Regions from separate parts of the Vibrio sp. NH-7 genome, predicted to be linked through region 2. Evidence: predicted binding sites of a transcription regulator. Region 2 holds the regulator's gene; each other region holds the start of a gene.

Region 1 (4,290 bases), 680 kb from region 2:
AGAAAGTAGTTCTTTCGCTGTATTCACTACGTTTTCAGTGGTGAAACCGAACATTTTGAACAGTTCGCCTGCTGGAGCAGATTCACCGAACGTTGTCATACCGATGATCTTGCCGCCGAAGCCAACGTACTTGTACCAGAAGTCAGCGATACCTGCTTCGATAGCGATACGCGCAGTTACGTCTGATGGCAGTACTGCTTCACGGTAAGCTGCGTCTTGCTTGTCGAATGCATCTGTAGATGGCATTGAAACAACGCGTACTTGTTTACCTTCAGCTGTTAGCTGTGCTGCTGCTTCTACTGCTAGCTCAACTTCTGAACCTGTTGCGATAAGGATTAGCTCTGGTTTGCCAGCACAATCTTTCAGGATGTAAGCACCTTTAGCAATGTTCGCTAGTTGCTCTGCATCACGCTCTTGCTGTGCAAGGTTTTGACGAGAGAAGATTAGCGACGTTGGACCGTCTTTACGCTCGATAGCCAGTTTCCAAGCGACTGCAGATTCCACTTGGTCACATGGACGCCATGTGCTCATGTTTGGCGTTAGACGTAGAGAAGCCATTTGCTCAACGGGTTGGTGCGTTGGGCCATCTTCGCCTAGACCGATAGAGTCGTGCGTGTACACTTGGATATTCTGAACTTTCATCAGAGCAGCCATACGCATTGCGTTACGCGCGTATTCCATGAACATTAGGAAGGTCGCGCCGTATGGTACGAAACCACCATGTAGCGCAATACCGTTCATGATTGCTGTCATACCGAATTCACGGACACCGTAGTGAATGTAGTTACCCGATGCATCGTCAGCAGAAACAGACTTAGAGCCAGACCACATGGTTAGGTTAGATGGCGCAAGGTCAGCAGAGCCGCCTAGGAATTCTGGTAGCATCGCACCGAACGCTTCTAACGCGTTTTGAGACGCTTTACGTGATGCAATGTTTGCTGGGTTCGCTTGAAGGTCAGCAATGATTGCATTTGCTTTCTCTTCCCACTGCGCTGGTAGTTCACCGTTTAGGCGACGCTTAAGCTCAGCTGCTTCTGCAGGGTATGCCGCGGCATAAGCATCGAACTTAGCATTCCATGCTGCTTCTTTTTCAGCACCCGCTTGTTTTGCATCCCACTGTGCATAAACATCAGCAGGAATTTCAAATGGACCGTGCTCCCAACCAAGTTGCTTGCGAGTCGCTGCAATTTCTTCTGCGCCTAGTGGTGCACCGTGACAATCGTGAGAACCAGACTTGTTAGGCGAACCAAAACCGATCACTGTTTTAGTACAAATCAGAGTTGGACGAGGATCCGCTTTAGCGGCGATGATTGCTGCGTTGATCGCTTCAGGATCGTGACCGTCTACCGCTGGAATTACATGCCAGCCGTAAGCTTCAAAACGCTTAGGTGTGTCATCAGAGAACCAGCCTTCAACGTGACCATCGATAGAGATGCCGTTGTCATCCCAGAAAGCAATCAGCTTGCCAAGCCCTAGTGTACCTGCTAGAGAGCATGCTTCGTGAGAGATACCTTCCATCAGACAGCCGTCACCCATGAATGCATAAGTGAAGTGGTCAACGATGTCGTGGCCTTCTTTGTTGAACTGTGCTGCCAACGTCTTCTCAGCTAACGCCATACCTACAGCGTTGGTGATACCTTGACCTAGAGGACCTGTCGTTGTCTCAACACCTGGTGCGTAACCGTACTCTGGGTGACCCGGCGTTTTAGAGTGCAACTGACGGAAGTTTTTCAGATCGTCAATCGATAACTCGTAACCCGAAAGGTGTAGCAAAGAGTAAATCAGCATAGAGCCGTGGCCATTTGAAAGAACGAAACGGTCGCGGTCAGCCCATTCTGGGTTTGCTGGGTTGTGGTTTAGGTGAGCGCGCCAAAGAACTTCAGCGATATCAGCCATACCCATAGGGGCGCCTGGGTGGCCAGAGTTAGCCTGTTGTACACCATCCATGCTTAGAGCGCGGATAGCATTAGCGAGATGTTGACGAGAAGACATGTCAGCTCCTGAGTGCATTAAGCGAATCATATAAATGTGGGCGATAATTCTCTCAAAGCGAATCTAGCTGTGCAAACGTTTTCCAAGCCATTTGTTCACAAATTTCCGACCTTTCGCAGCAAATCGCTCGCAGTTACTCATTTGAAGCCAATTTAAGGCAAACGTTTGGTTTTATCTAATAATAAAAAAGAGCTTGTAATTCGAGCATTCAAAACTAGAATAGACGTCTAGATGTAGATACACCTACAGTTTTTAATATTATTGAATGCTGGAGTGTTACCAAACCTCCAACATTAACCAGATATAGTGGAGCTAACATGGCTAAGCACCTATTCACTTCTGAGTCGGTATCAGAAGGTCATCCAGATAAAATTGCAGACCAAATTTCTGATGCTGTTCTTGATGCAATTCTAGAACAAGACCCAAAAGCACGTGTCGCGTGTGAAACTTACGTTAAAACCGGTATGGTCATGGTTGGTGGTGAGATCACGACTTCAGCATGGGTAGATATCGAAGAGCTAACGCGTCAAACCGTGCGTGAGATTGGCTACGTTCACTCTGATATGGGTTTTGACGCGGATTCTTGCGCCGTTCTAAACACTATCGGTAAGCAGTCACCAGACATCAACCAAGGTGTTGACAAAGCCGACCCTAAAGAGCAAGGCGCAGGGGACCAAGGCATTATGTTTGGTTACGCAACCAACGAAACAGAAATCCTAATGCCAGCACCTATCACTTACGCACACCGCTTAGTTGAAAAACAAGCAGAAGTACGTAAGAGCGGCAAACTAAACTTCCTACGTCCAGATGCGAAATCTCAGGTAACGTTCCAATACGATCAAGGTAAGATTGTGGGTATCGATGCGGTTGTTCTTTCAACTCAGCACTGTGACTCAGTATCAACTCCTGACCTACGTGAAGCGGTAATGGAAGAGATCATCAAGCCAGTATTGCCGTCTGAGTGGATCAACAAAGAAACTAACTTTTTCATCAACCCAACAGGTCGTTTCGTAATCGGTGGCCCAATGGGTGACTGTGGTCTAACTGGTCGTAAGATCATCGTTGATACCTACGGCGGCGCAGCGCGTCACGGTGGCGGTGCATTCTCTGGTAAAGATCCATCAAAAGTAGACCGCTCTGCAGCATACGCTGCACGTTACGTAGCGAAAAACATCGTAGCAGCTGGCATGGCTGATCGTTGTGAGATCCAACTTTCTTACGCAATCGGTGTTGCGGATCCAACCTCTATCATGGTGGAAACGTTCGGCACTGAGAAAGTCTCTCACGACATTATCGTAGAAGCAGTTCGCCAAAACTTCGATCTACGTCCATACGGTCTACAAGAGATGCTGAACCTACTTCAGCCTATCTACAAGAAGACAGCGGCTTACGGTCACTTCGGTCGTGAAGAGTTCCCATGGGAAGCGACAGATAAAGCAGCGATTCTTGCAGACTTCGCAGGTCTTAAGTAATTAGAACATAAGACATAATCGAATTTAAAAGGGCTTTTGGGACACCAAAAGCCCTTTTTCTTTACCGATAAAAGTAACGATGAAAGTTGTATTTTTTTGCCATCGGGTCAATAGTTAAAATTATGTTAATGGGATGAGTCTATATTGAATTTCATCTCGTAACACAAGATAAACTCTTGCCCCAACCAAGAAGTCAACGATCCGGGCATCGAGTTTCCAACACATTCGGGCTGCCAAACCGCCCAGTGAGAACAGAGAATCGATCAAGGAGGATGTATGCCTCGTACGGTGAATCCACACGACTTCAAAGAGAAACATAAAGAAGTCCCAGACGCGGAATATGCTCGCACCATTCCGTGTAATCAGGTAAGCGTTTCAGCGCCATTTCATTGGCTCTCGTTGGGCTTACACGACTTTATCAGAATGCCTCTTATCAGCGCATTCTACGGTTTATGCTTTATGGCCGCCGCGATTGGTATTGTATTGCTCGTTCAATGGCAAGGAACTCACCTCGTCGTGATGCCTAGCCTCGTTGTTTACATGCTAATCGGCCCTTTCCTCGCTCTCGGTCTATACGATGCGAGTTGGGAAAGAGAGAAAGGACACAGCGCCAGCCTGCTTCACTCAATGAAAGCGATCGGACGCAATTCGACCTCTCAATGGGCATTCGCGGTCTTGCTGGCAGTATGTATGATTTTCTGGATGCGCATCGCTGCGTTGCTTCACGCCTTATACCCTTCCGTGCAAGGTGCTCCGCTCACCGAATTTATGCCTTTCCTCGTGATAGGCTCGCTAGTTGGCTTTATCCTCGCTTGTGTCGTGTTCA
Region 2 (4,290 bases):
ATTTTTTATTCATAATCGCGTCCTTTAATACTCTTCGCAAGGATAACTCTGACCCTATAGTTACATACTTAAGTTAGTATAGGGAATGATTGATATAGACAATAAGAACGAGAGCGAGAAGAAAATATTTCCTTAGAGACTAAAAAAGCCAGCAAGTGCTGGCTTTTTCATCGATTGATTGAGCTAGTTGCTCAATTTATTCAGTAGTTCTTGTCTTCGGCTTTGTGGTATAACAGACCAATGTGTGCCCCTGATTGCTCCCTCTAGTGCCCACAGCAGTTCAACGCTCACTTCTGCTGAGTGTGTCGATTGAATCGCCTTGTACGCTTTAACAGCGCCCGCTTCTTCTAAAGATTCGACATCGTCAATCCCGGCTTTCTTTAGCATTCTTTCCGTTGCCAAGCGCAGGTTGGGTAGGTCTTTCAAGCGATTTGGTTTCGCTTTCGATTGTACTTTTTTCTCTTCTTTTGCTGCGATCAGCGCTTGTCTTGCCAATGCCAGTGTTTTTTCATTGTCTGAGGAAATGTCATCGCTTAAAGCAAAATATTTAGTCACAACGGGAAAACCACGTTTTTTGTAGACGTAGGGTTCCAAAGAAAGGGCATTGCACTGTTTGATTAACTGAGCATCCGCTCTTACATGAAGCTTATCGTTGACCACTAAAGCAAACATCGTCTCATCTGCGAATATGCCGAAGCCGCCAAACATTGAACGAGACTTAATTTGACCAAGTTGCTCAAATAGTCTCATTGAGTCTTTAAGTATTGGTTTATCCATGCTGTATTTTCTCGGTGTATATGTATACGCCACCAATTCAGGTCCGAGAGATTAGCAAAATAATGCAGAAATTTTGTCAGTAAGGTGTCATACAAGAAAACACTTCGTAAAATCTCGACGAATTCCATGTCTGCTCATACTCAGTATTGAGACGCGTCCAGTTTACGAGAAAGCTTAATGTACTAGTTTTGCATTTTTGCCATCGGCAACCCCGCTACCTTGTATAAGTATACTTAAGGCCGGAGGCTTTGCGTCCCATCCTTTCGAAATGGTTTGCCCTGTTCGTGGCATTGATCGAACAAGTTAAGAATAAATAATATTTGAGGTAAGTATCACACTTGTAGTGAGTAAATGTGATCTTAGTCCAGTAATTTGGCGGGTTATATGCGCCTGACTGATAATTAATCAAAGAGTCAGGCGCTGAGTGATGATGTTATTTGTTGAGGTTGCGCACGGTACAGCGCTCGACAATTTCAGGGTGCATCTCAAACACTCGCTTGTCGTGTTCTTTGTCCTTGATACGCTCTAACAAAATTTCGAACGCGTTCTTACCGACACGTCGTTTCGGTTGGTGAACAGTCGTGAGCGGTGGAGAGAAGTATTCCGCTAACTCGATGTTGTCGTAACCAATAATGGACATATCTTCTGGAATGCGGATACCTTTTTGTTGTAGGCGGCTCATTAGACCCAGTGCCATCGTATCATTGAAGCAGAAAACGGCACTCGGGCGTTTATCCATTGCAACAATCTTGTCTGCGGCTAGGACTGCAGTGTCACATTCAAAGTTACCTTCAAGGATCCAGTCTTCATCAACTGCCAAGTTCGCTTCGTTCATTGCTCGCTTGAAGCCTGCGATACGCTCCTGACATGCTGCTTTTTCGAAGTGCCCGCTCAAACAAGCAATATCTTTGTGGCCACGCTCAATCAGGTATTTAGTCGCTAGATAGCCGCCTTCTTCTGAGTTGTCGATGATTTTGTCAGCTTGTGAGCTCTCAGGACCCCAGTCCATGACCACTTTAGGAATGTCTTTATGACGGTCAAGCATTTCGCTGAGTTCTTCTGTGAGGTCAGAACACATTACCAAGATGCCGTCTACGCGCTTTTCTGCAAGCATGCGGATATAATCGCGTTGCTTCTCATAGATGCCGCCGGTATTACACAAAATCAGCGTGTAACCTTGGCGGTAACAGTAACTCTCAACACCATCAATAACTTCTGAAAAGAAGAGGTTTGTTGATTGAGTCACCAGCATGCCAATCGTTCGTGTTGTATTACACTTTAAGCTTCGAGCAACGGCACTAGGCGCATAGTTTAGCTCTGTTACTGCTTCCATGACCTTTTCTTGGGTCGCTTCGGCAACAAAACGCGTTTTATTAATTACGTGAGATACAGTAGTTGTTGATACGCCGGCTAAGCGCGCTACGTCTTTTATGGTGGCCATAAGGTTTTGTCCTGTCGATGACTGCCACGAAACAATATTCCTAAGTGTAGGATAATCTGGCAGAAAGTATCAGAAACACAAAAACCGCTTATAATTAGCGGTTTGTATTTAATTCGTTCATTTTTATCGTTTGCGGTCACGATTCTAGACCGCAAACAAACTAAGCGCAAATAAAAACGTTTTTGTTCCCTGCTCGTGGTCACAAAAGCTCGTATTTATTCGCCTTTTAGGTAGCGAGAGTCAAGTTCCATAAACGCAACCATTAACATCACAATGGCAGAGTAGAATCCGAAATCATCTAAAGCTTTGCACTTAGCGGCGAACTTTGGCACCCAATTAAGTAGTGCGTGGTTGATGAACTTGTCTTGCTCTTCAAGTGCGTTTTCCATTTCACCATCACTTTCAAGCTCATTCGAGCGAATAATCAGATTACCAAGGAAGTCGAGTTCAATCGCGATATGATCCGCAGGTTCGTTTAGGCTTTCATCAACTTGGACGCCATGCTTTTGCATTAGTGCTTCCATTTCTCTTGCTGGCTCGTCATTAAGTAGTCCGCTTTTGCCCACATACATAGAGGCATATGGAAGGGCAGAGTCTCTGTCTGATTTAAGGAACAAGTCGCAAAAATCTGCGGCTAACTCAAGTTGCGCGTCTTCACGGTCCATAAGTCGATTTAGTGCATCAACTAAGTTGTCGACAGAAGGTTTTAGGTCTGGGTTGTCGCCAAGCCCAGAGAGAAACGAACGAATCTCGGCTGAATGGTATTGGTCTAACGCCTCTTGAGTGAGCTCTTTCGCCAATAAGCTCGATAGCCACCAATAGATTTCCGCGCGTTTTTCATTGAATGATTTAATTTCTTGCATTAGGTCAGGCTCCTAAAATAACTGCGTTTAGTGTACCCAATAAAGATGAACAGCGATAATGTCAGCTGTATAGAATTGAGTCTAAAAATGGAAAAATATGAACAGATGACCTAGGTTTGTCTTGAATCAAGAAAAAATCATCTTTCTTGGTTTTAAAGTAACAAATACTAGAAATGTTACTGTTTATGAATAGAATACTCGTTAGAACGATGACCAATGTAAATAAGTGGTGTAAATGAGCTATCACGTATTAGTTGTAGAAGATGACGCAGTAACTCGCAGCAAGCTAGTTGGTTACTTTCAGAATGAAGGTTACCACGTAAGCGAAGCCGAAAGTGGCGAGCAAATGCGTGATTCACTACAAAACAATGCGATAGATTTAGTGATGTTGGATATCAATCTTCCTGGAGAGGATGGTTTGATGCTAACACGCGAACTTCGCAGTCAGTCAGACATTGGGATTATCCTGGTTACAGGACGCACGGATAGCATTGATAAGATTGTCGGTCTAGAAATGGGCGCCGACGATTATGTCACAAAACCATTTGAGCTAAGAGAGTTGTTAGTTCGTGTCAAAAACTTGCTGTGGCGTATTTCGGCAGCGCGCAATTCATCAGGCACGGTCGATGCAGACAAACAAGATGGCAACATAGTACGCTTTGGTGAGTGGACATTTGATGTTCAACGACGAGCGTTAAGTCGTGCTGGTGAACCAGTGAAGTTGACTAAAGCTGAGTATGAACTGCTGGTTGCGCTGTCGTCTTACCCAAATCAAGTATTGAGCCGTGAGCGCATTTTGAACATGATTAGCCATCGAGTGGATGCACCAAACGATCGTACGATCGATGTTCTCATTCGTCGCATGCGCGCTAAGATGGAATTTGATCCTAAGAACCCTCAAATTTTTGTGACGGTTCACGGTGAAGGTTACATGTTTGCTGGGGACTAACCCTTGAATTGAGTAAAAAACCGAGGCATGTACCTCGGTTTTTTTGTTTTATAGTTGGCTTTCTGGAGCTTCGATGACGTGTTGTTCCTCATACTCCGACGCCCAATCTCTGAGTTTTTGCCACAAGATTCCTAGTGTCTCATGCCAGTAGCGTTCGGTTTGCTCTAGGTAGACTGCCTTGGGTGTGTACTTAGACCAAGGCTCTGTAACGTTATCGTGAGCTAAGTAGTTTGTTGGTGCAGGGTAGGGTTTTAAGCCCG
Region 3 (4,290 bases), 950 kb from region 2:
TGATTAATACGCTCAAAACGCCCCTCTCTTAGCTCAACGCCGGGACAACCACCACTCGCTATATAATGATAATAATCATAGTTCGATGGCTCGGTCGTTTTCAGGTCGTCTAAATCATTGGTGTAGCGTTCATCACAAGCTTGCTTAACAGGCAGAAAATCCTGGCTCACGGCAGGAAAGCCTATCGCCACACAGAGAGTGGCCCCAAAACACAATACTCTTCGTTTCATTTTTTCTTTAACTCACATTAGGCGGAACCCAGGTTCTGCGTGAGTGCCCGTGATTATTATAAGCGGTTTGAAAGTGCGCAACGCGAATAGGACGGGTCACAGTAACGCGAAGAAGGAGTGGGAATTTACTCTCCCTTTTTCTTGGCCTGCCTTTCAACCCGCTATTCGTCTTTTTCCAGCGTATTTCTATCAACATACGGCCAGTAATGGTGACCAACACGAATCAGCAAGGTGGCTGCGGCAAGAATAAATGCCGCTACTGACAGCCAAACCACCAACATCGCATCCATCTCTTTCATTCCTAGGGTGATGTAACGAGCAATGGCCATCATCGCAATATAGATGGGGTAACGCACGGGGATTTTTCCGTTCATCACAAACTGCTGCACCATGGCGAGTACTTCTAAGTAGATAAACATCAATAGAATATCCGTCAGCAGCACCCTCTTCTGTTCAAAAACATGGATGAACTCTTCCACCATCGCAAACAGGGTGGCTAACGTGATGGCGACCAAGAGTAACGCTTCTAACGCATGAAAAATCTTAAGGAATGGGCGGCTAAAGCCCTGAGGTAAATGAGATGGCATATCCTTGATTCCATTGCCATATGATAGTGGTCTCAGTGTAACACGGCGTAAGAAATAAAAAATGGCTCTACCGATGTAGAGCCATTAGCAATAAGTCGAACTGCGATTAGAGGAGAATCAGATAACTTAAGAACACAGCACCTAAAACATAGATGACAGGGTGAACTTCTTTGCCTTTACCCGCCACAACCATTGAGAACGCGTAGCTAATAAAGCCCATCGCCATGCCGTTCGCTGGTGAGAAGCTCAACACGGTAAACATAATGGTAAAGAAGGCCGCAATGCGTGACTCTTTCTTATCCCATTGAATTTGACCAAGGCGGCCAATCATGTAGATACCGACCACAACCATCGCTGGCGCAACCATCGCAGCTGAGAAGATAGAGAACAGCGGATATAGGAATAGCGATACGAGGAACAAGCCTGCAACCACTACCGCAGCCAGACCTGTTTTGGCACCTTGGGAAGAGGCGATGCCTGACTCAGAAAAAGCGGTAATGGATGTCGTACCCAATACTGAACCAATCACAGTACCGCCGGCATCCGCTACCAGTGCCGAACGTGCATTTGGCACCTTGCCATCTTTGTCGATGATGCCCGCATCCCGGCCAACACCAACGATGGTACTCATACCATCAAAGAAGTCGACAATCAGGAAGATCACCACAATAAACAGTAAATCAAACATCTTCTCTGCAGTTAACCCAGACAGGTCGAAAATCGCACCAAAGGTGCCAGACATACTTGGTGGCGCGGTAATGATTTGCTCAGGCAGTGGCGCATTGTTCGTGCCCATCATCATATCCGCGATCACCGTCAGCACAATGGCAGACACGAAAGAGATAAAAGTCGCTAACTTAATATCGCGGATCATGCAGCCAAGGGCGATAAATATACTGATATAAGCAATGATCACTTGAGGGTTAGCAATATCGCCCATCCCCACCAGAACAAATTTGTTGTCAACGATGATGCCAGCGTTTTTTAAACCCAAAAAAGCAATAAAGAGCCCCAACGAAACCGTAATCGCGTTTTTCAAGTCTTCAGGAATGGATTCAATCAACGACTTACGAATATTGGTCAGAGAAAGCAGTAGGTAGAGCACACCAGAGAGGAAGATACCAAACAGGGCTTCATTCCACACCAAAGCCACAGAACCACTTAACAGCATGCCTTTGAAAAAGCCATTCATACTCATCCCTGGCGCAAGCATCACTGGGTAGTTACCCCAAATACCCATAATGAGTGTCGCAGCAGCAGCGGCTAATGCTGTCGCCGTAAAAACTGCGCCTTTATCCATGCCTGGAATCCCACCTAGAATCGCTGGGTTCACGGCCAGAATGTAGCTCATGGCGAGGAAAGTAATAAAACCCGCATACAGCTCGGTGCTGACCGTGGTTTTACGCGCTGAAATCTTAAAGATGGACTCAAGAATACCCGGGTTGTTTTGGGCTTTGATGGCAGTATCGAGACTCACAAAGAAACCTTAAATGATTGAATAGACGTTGTCGGAATCAAATGCTGAATGAGCGGATAGACTTGCCACCATCAAGACAAAAACTGTAGTCACCAAGATAGGCTCGGTGGTAGAAACGTCTAATCCAATTCACTAGACATATACAGCATTTAATCGTTTGCGCGAATTGTACGAATCCCGAGTAAAAACTCAACGCCTTTCTGATAGAAATCACAAAATCAAGCAAACGTTTGCTATCGATCAATAATTCCCGTAAATCACTCACCGAAGCACAAGCCCCATTCTGATGTTCACACTAAGATGGGTTGTAGTTGTTCTAAATTGACGATTTGTGCTACTCTTCGCCTCCATTTTTCTGACCTAATTTTCACCATCTCGGCGATCAAGTACGGTCAGTGCTATCTTTAAAATACGTCGATACTTTCTCATCGATAACATCAAACCAAACGTGGAATTGTACCTATGGGCAAAGGCACTCTTTATATCGTATCTGCACCAAGCGGCGCGGGAAAATCGAGCTTGATTTCAGCAATGCTAGAAACCAACCCTACTTACGCAATGAAGGTGTCTGTATCGCATACGACTCGCGGCATGCGCCCTGGGGAGCAAGATGGTGTTCATTACCATTTCGTGCAGAAAGAACACTTTGAAGAGCTGATTGAGCAAGGCGCCTTCCTTGAGTATGCCGAAGTCTTCGGTAACTACTACGGTACATCACGTATTTGGATTGAAGAGAACCTAGATAAAGGCATCGACGTATTCCTAGACATCGACTGGCAAGGCGCACGCCAAATCCGTGAGCAAATGCCACAAGCGAAAAGCCTATTTATTTTGCCACCATCAAATGGTGAACTTGAGCGTCGTTTGAATGCTCGAGGCCAAGATAGCGAAGCCGTCATTGCCAAACGCATGGCTGAAGCCAAATCAGAAATTTCACACTACAACGAGTACGACTACGTGATCGTTAATGATGATTTTGACAATGCCCTTATGGACTTCAAAGCCATCATCCGTGCAGAAAGATTGAAGCAAGACAAGCAAGCTGCTAAATATAAAGGCATGCTTGACGCTCTGTTAGCAGAGTAATTTCTATTTTTGCAGGCTGAATCGACAAACGATCTGAGGATCTTTTGATGATCTTTCCTAGCTTGGCTAGATACATAAGTCTAGACACTAGGAACCGTCAGCCTGTATAATTTCTCGTCATACAAAATTTTAGTTAACTATTTGGAGTCCTCATGGCACGCGTAACTGTTCAAGACGCTGTTGAAAAAGTTGGCAACCGTTTCGACCTAGTTCTCATTGCGGCTCGCCGCGCTCGTCAAATGCAAACTGGCGGTAAAGATTCACTAGTGCCAGAAGAGAACGATAAGCCAACGGTTATCGCTCTACGCGAAATCGAAGAAAGCCTTATCACTAAAGAGATCCTAGATGCTCGTGAGCGTCAGGAACAGCAAGAGCAAGAAGCAGCAGAATTAGCAGCAGTAAGCAGCATCGCTCACAACCGCTAATCTGACTCTCTTCACTACAACTATCTTTTCGGGCCTAAAGTTTGTATCTATTCGATAGCCTCAAAGACGTTGCCCAAGAATACCTAACAGAGCCTCAAATTGAGGCTCTGCGTCAATCTTATGTGGTAGCGAAAGACGCCCATGAAGGGCAAACCCGCTCTAGCGGTGAACCGTACATTATCCACCCCGTTGCTGTTGCTCGTATTTTGGCTGAAATGCGCCTTGATATTGAGACTCTCCAAGCGGCACTTCTCCACGATGTGATTGAAGACACCGAAGTCACCAAAGAAGAACTGGAAGAACAATTTGGCAATACCGTTGCTGAACTAGTGGATGGTGTATCTAAGCTGGATAAGCTTAAATTTCGTGATCGCAAAGAGGCTCAAGCCGAGAACTTTCGTAAGATGGTCCTTGCTATGGTGCAAGACATCCGCGTTATCCTCATTAAGCTTGCAGACCGTACACACAACATGCGTACGTTAGGT

What was found. The regulator PurR, encoded in region 2, represses purine synthesis genes. The targets are predictions, from matches to a motif close to TNANGNAAACGTTTNCNTNA.
Region 1: metK (methionine adenosyltransferase) is a predicted target of PurR. The motif match lies at 2,146-2,165, and genes of this name have one in related genera.
Region 3: ACUALS_RS00605 (NCS2 family permease) is a predicted target of PurR. The motif match lies at 2,513-2,532, and genes of this name have one in related genera.

The regions. Positions count from the first base shown of each region.
Region 1 covers NZ_CM132187.1:394,813-399,102, reverse strand. The annotation lists gene tkt (transketolase) at 1-1,992, opposite strand, end outside; gene metK (methionine adenosyltransferase) at 2,310-3,464, shown strand; gene ACUALS_RS02100 (DUF2189 domain-containing protein) at 3,741-4,290, shown strand, end outside.
Region 2 covers NZ_CM132187.1:1,069,904-1,074,193, forward strand. The annotation lists gene ACUALS_RS05085 (TVP38/TMEM64 family protein) at 1-13, opposite strand, end outside; gene ACUALS_RS05090 (TfoX/Sxy family DNA transformation protein) at 184-777, opposite strand; cyclic di-GMP riboswitch class I at 979-1,065, opposite strand; gene purR (HTH-type transcriptional repressor PurR) at 1,211-2,218, opposite strand; gene torD (molecular chaperone TorD) at 2,434-3,081, opposite strand; gene torR (two-component system response regulator TorR) at 3,317-4,030, shown strand; gene elyC (envelope biogenesis factor ElyC) at 4,079-4,290, opposite strand, start outside.
Region 3 covers NZ_CM132187.1:115,102-119,391, reverse strand. The annotation lists gene ACUALS_RS00615 (hypothetical protein) at 1-230, opposite strand, end outside; gene ACUALS_RS00610 (phosphate-starvation-inducible protein PsiE) at 392-817, opposite strand; gene ACUALS_RS00605 (NCS2 family permease) at 924-2,294, opposite strand; purine riboswitch at 2,361-2,460, opposite strand; gene gmk (guanylate kinase) at 2,757-3,380, shown strand; gene rpoZ (DNA-directed RNA polymerase subunit omega) at 3,533-3,805, shown strand; gene spoT (bifunctional GTP diphosphokinase/guanosine-3',5'-bis pyrophosphate 3'-pyrophosphohydrolase) at 3,847-4,290, shown strand, end outside.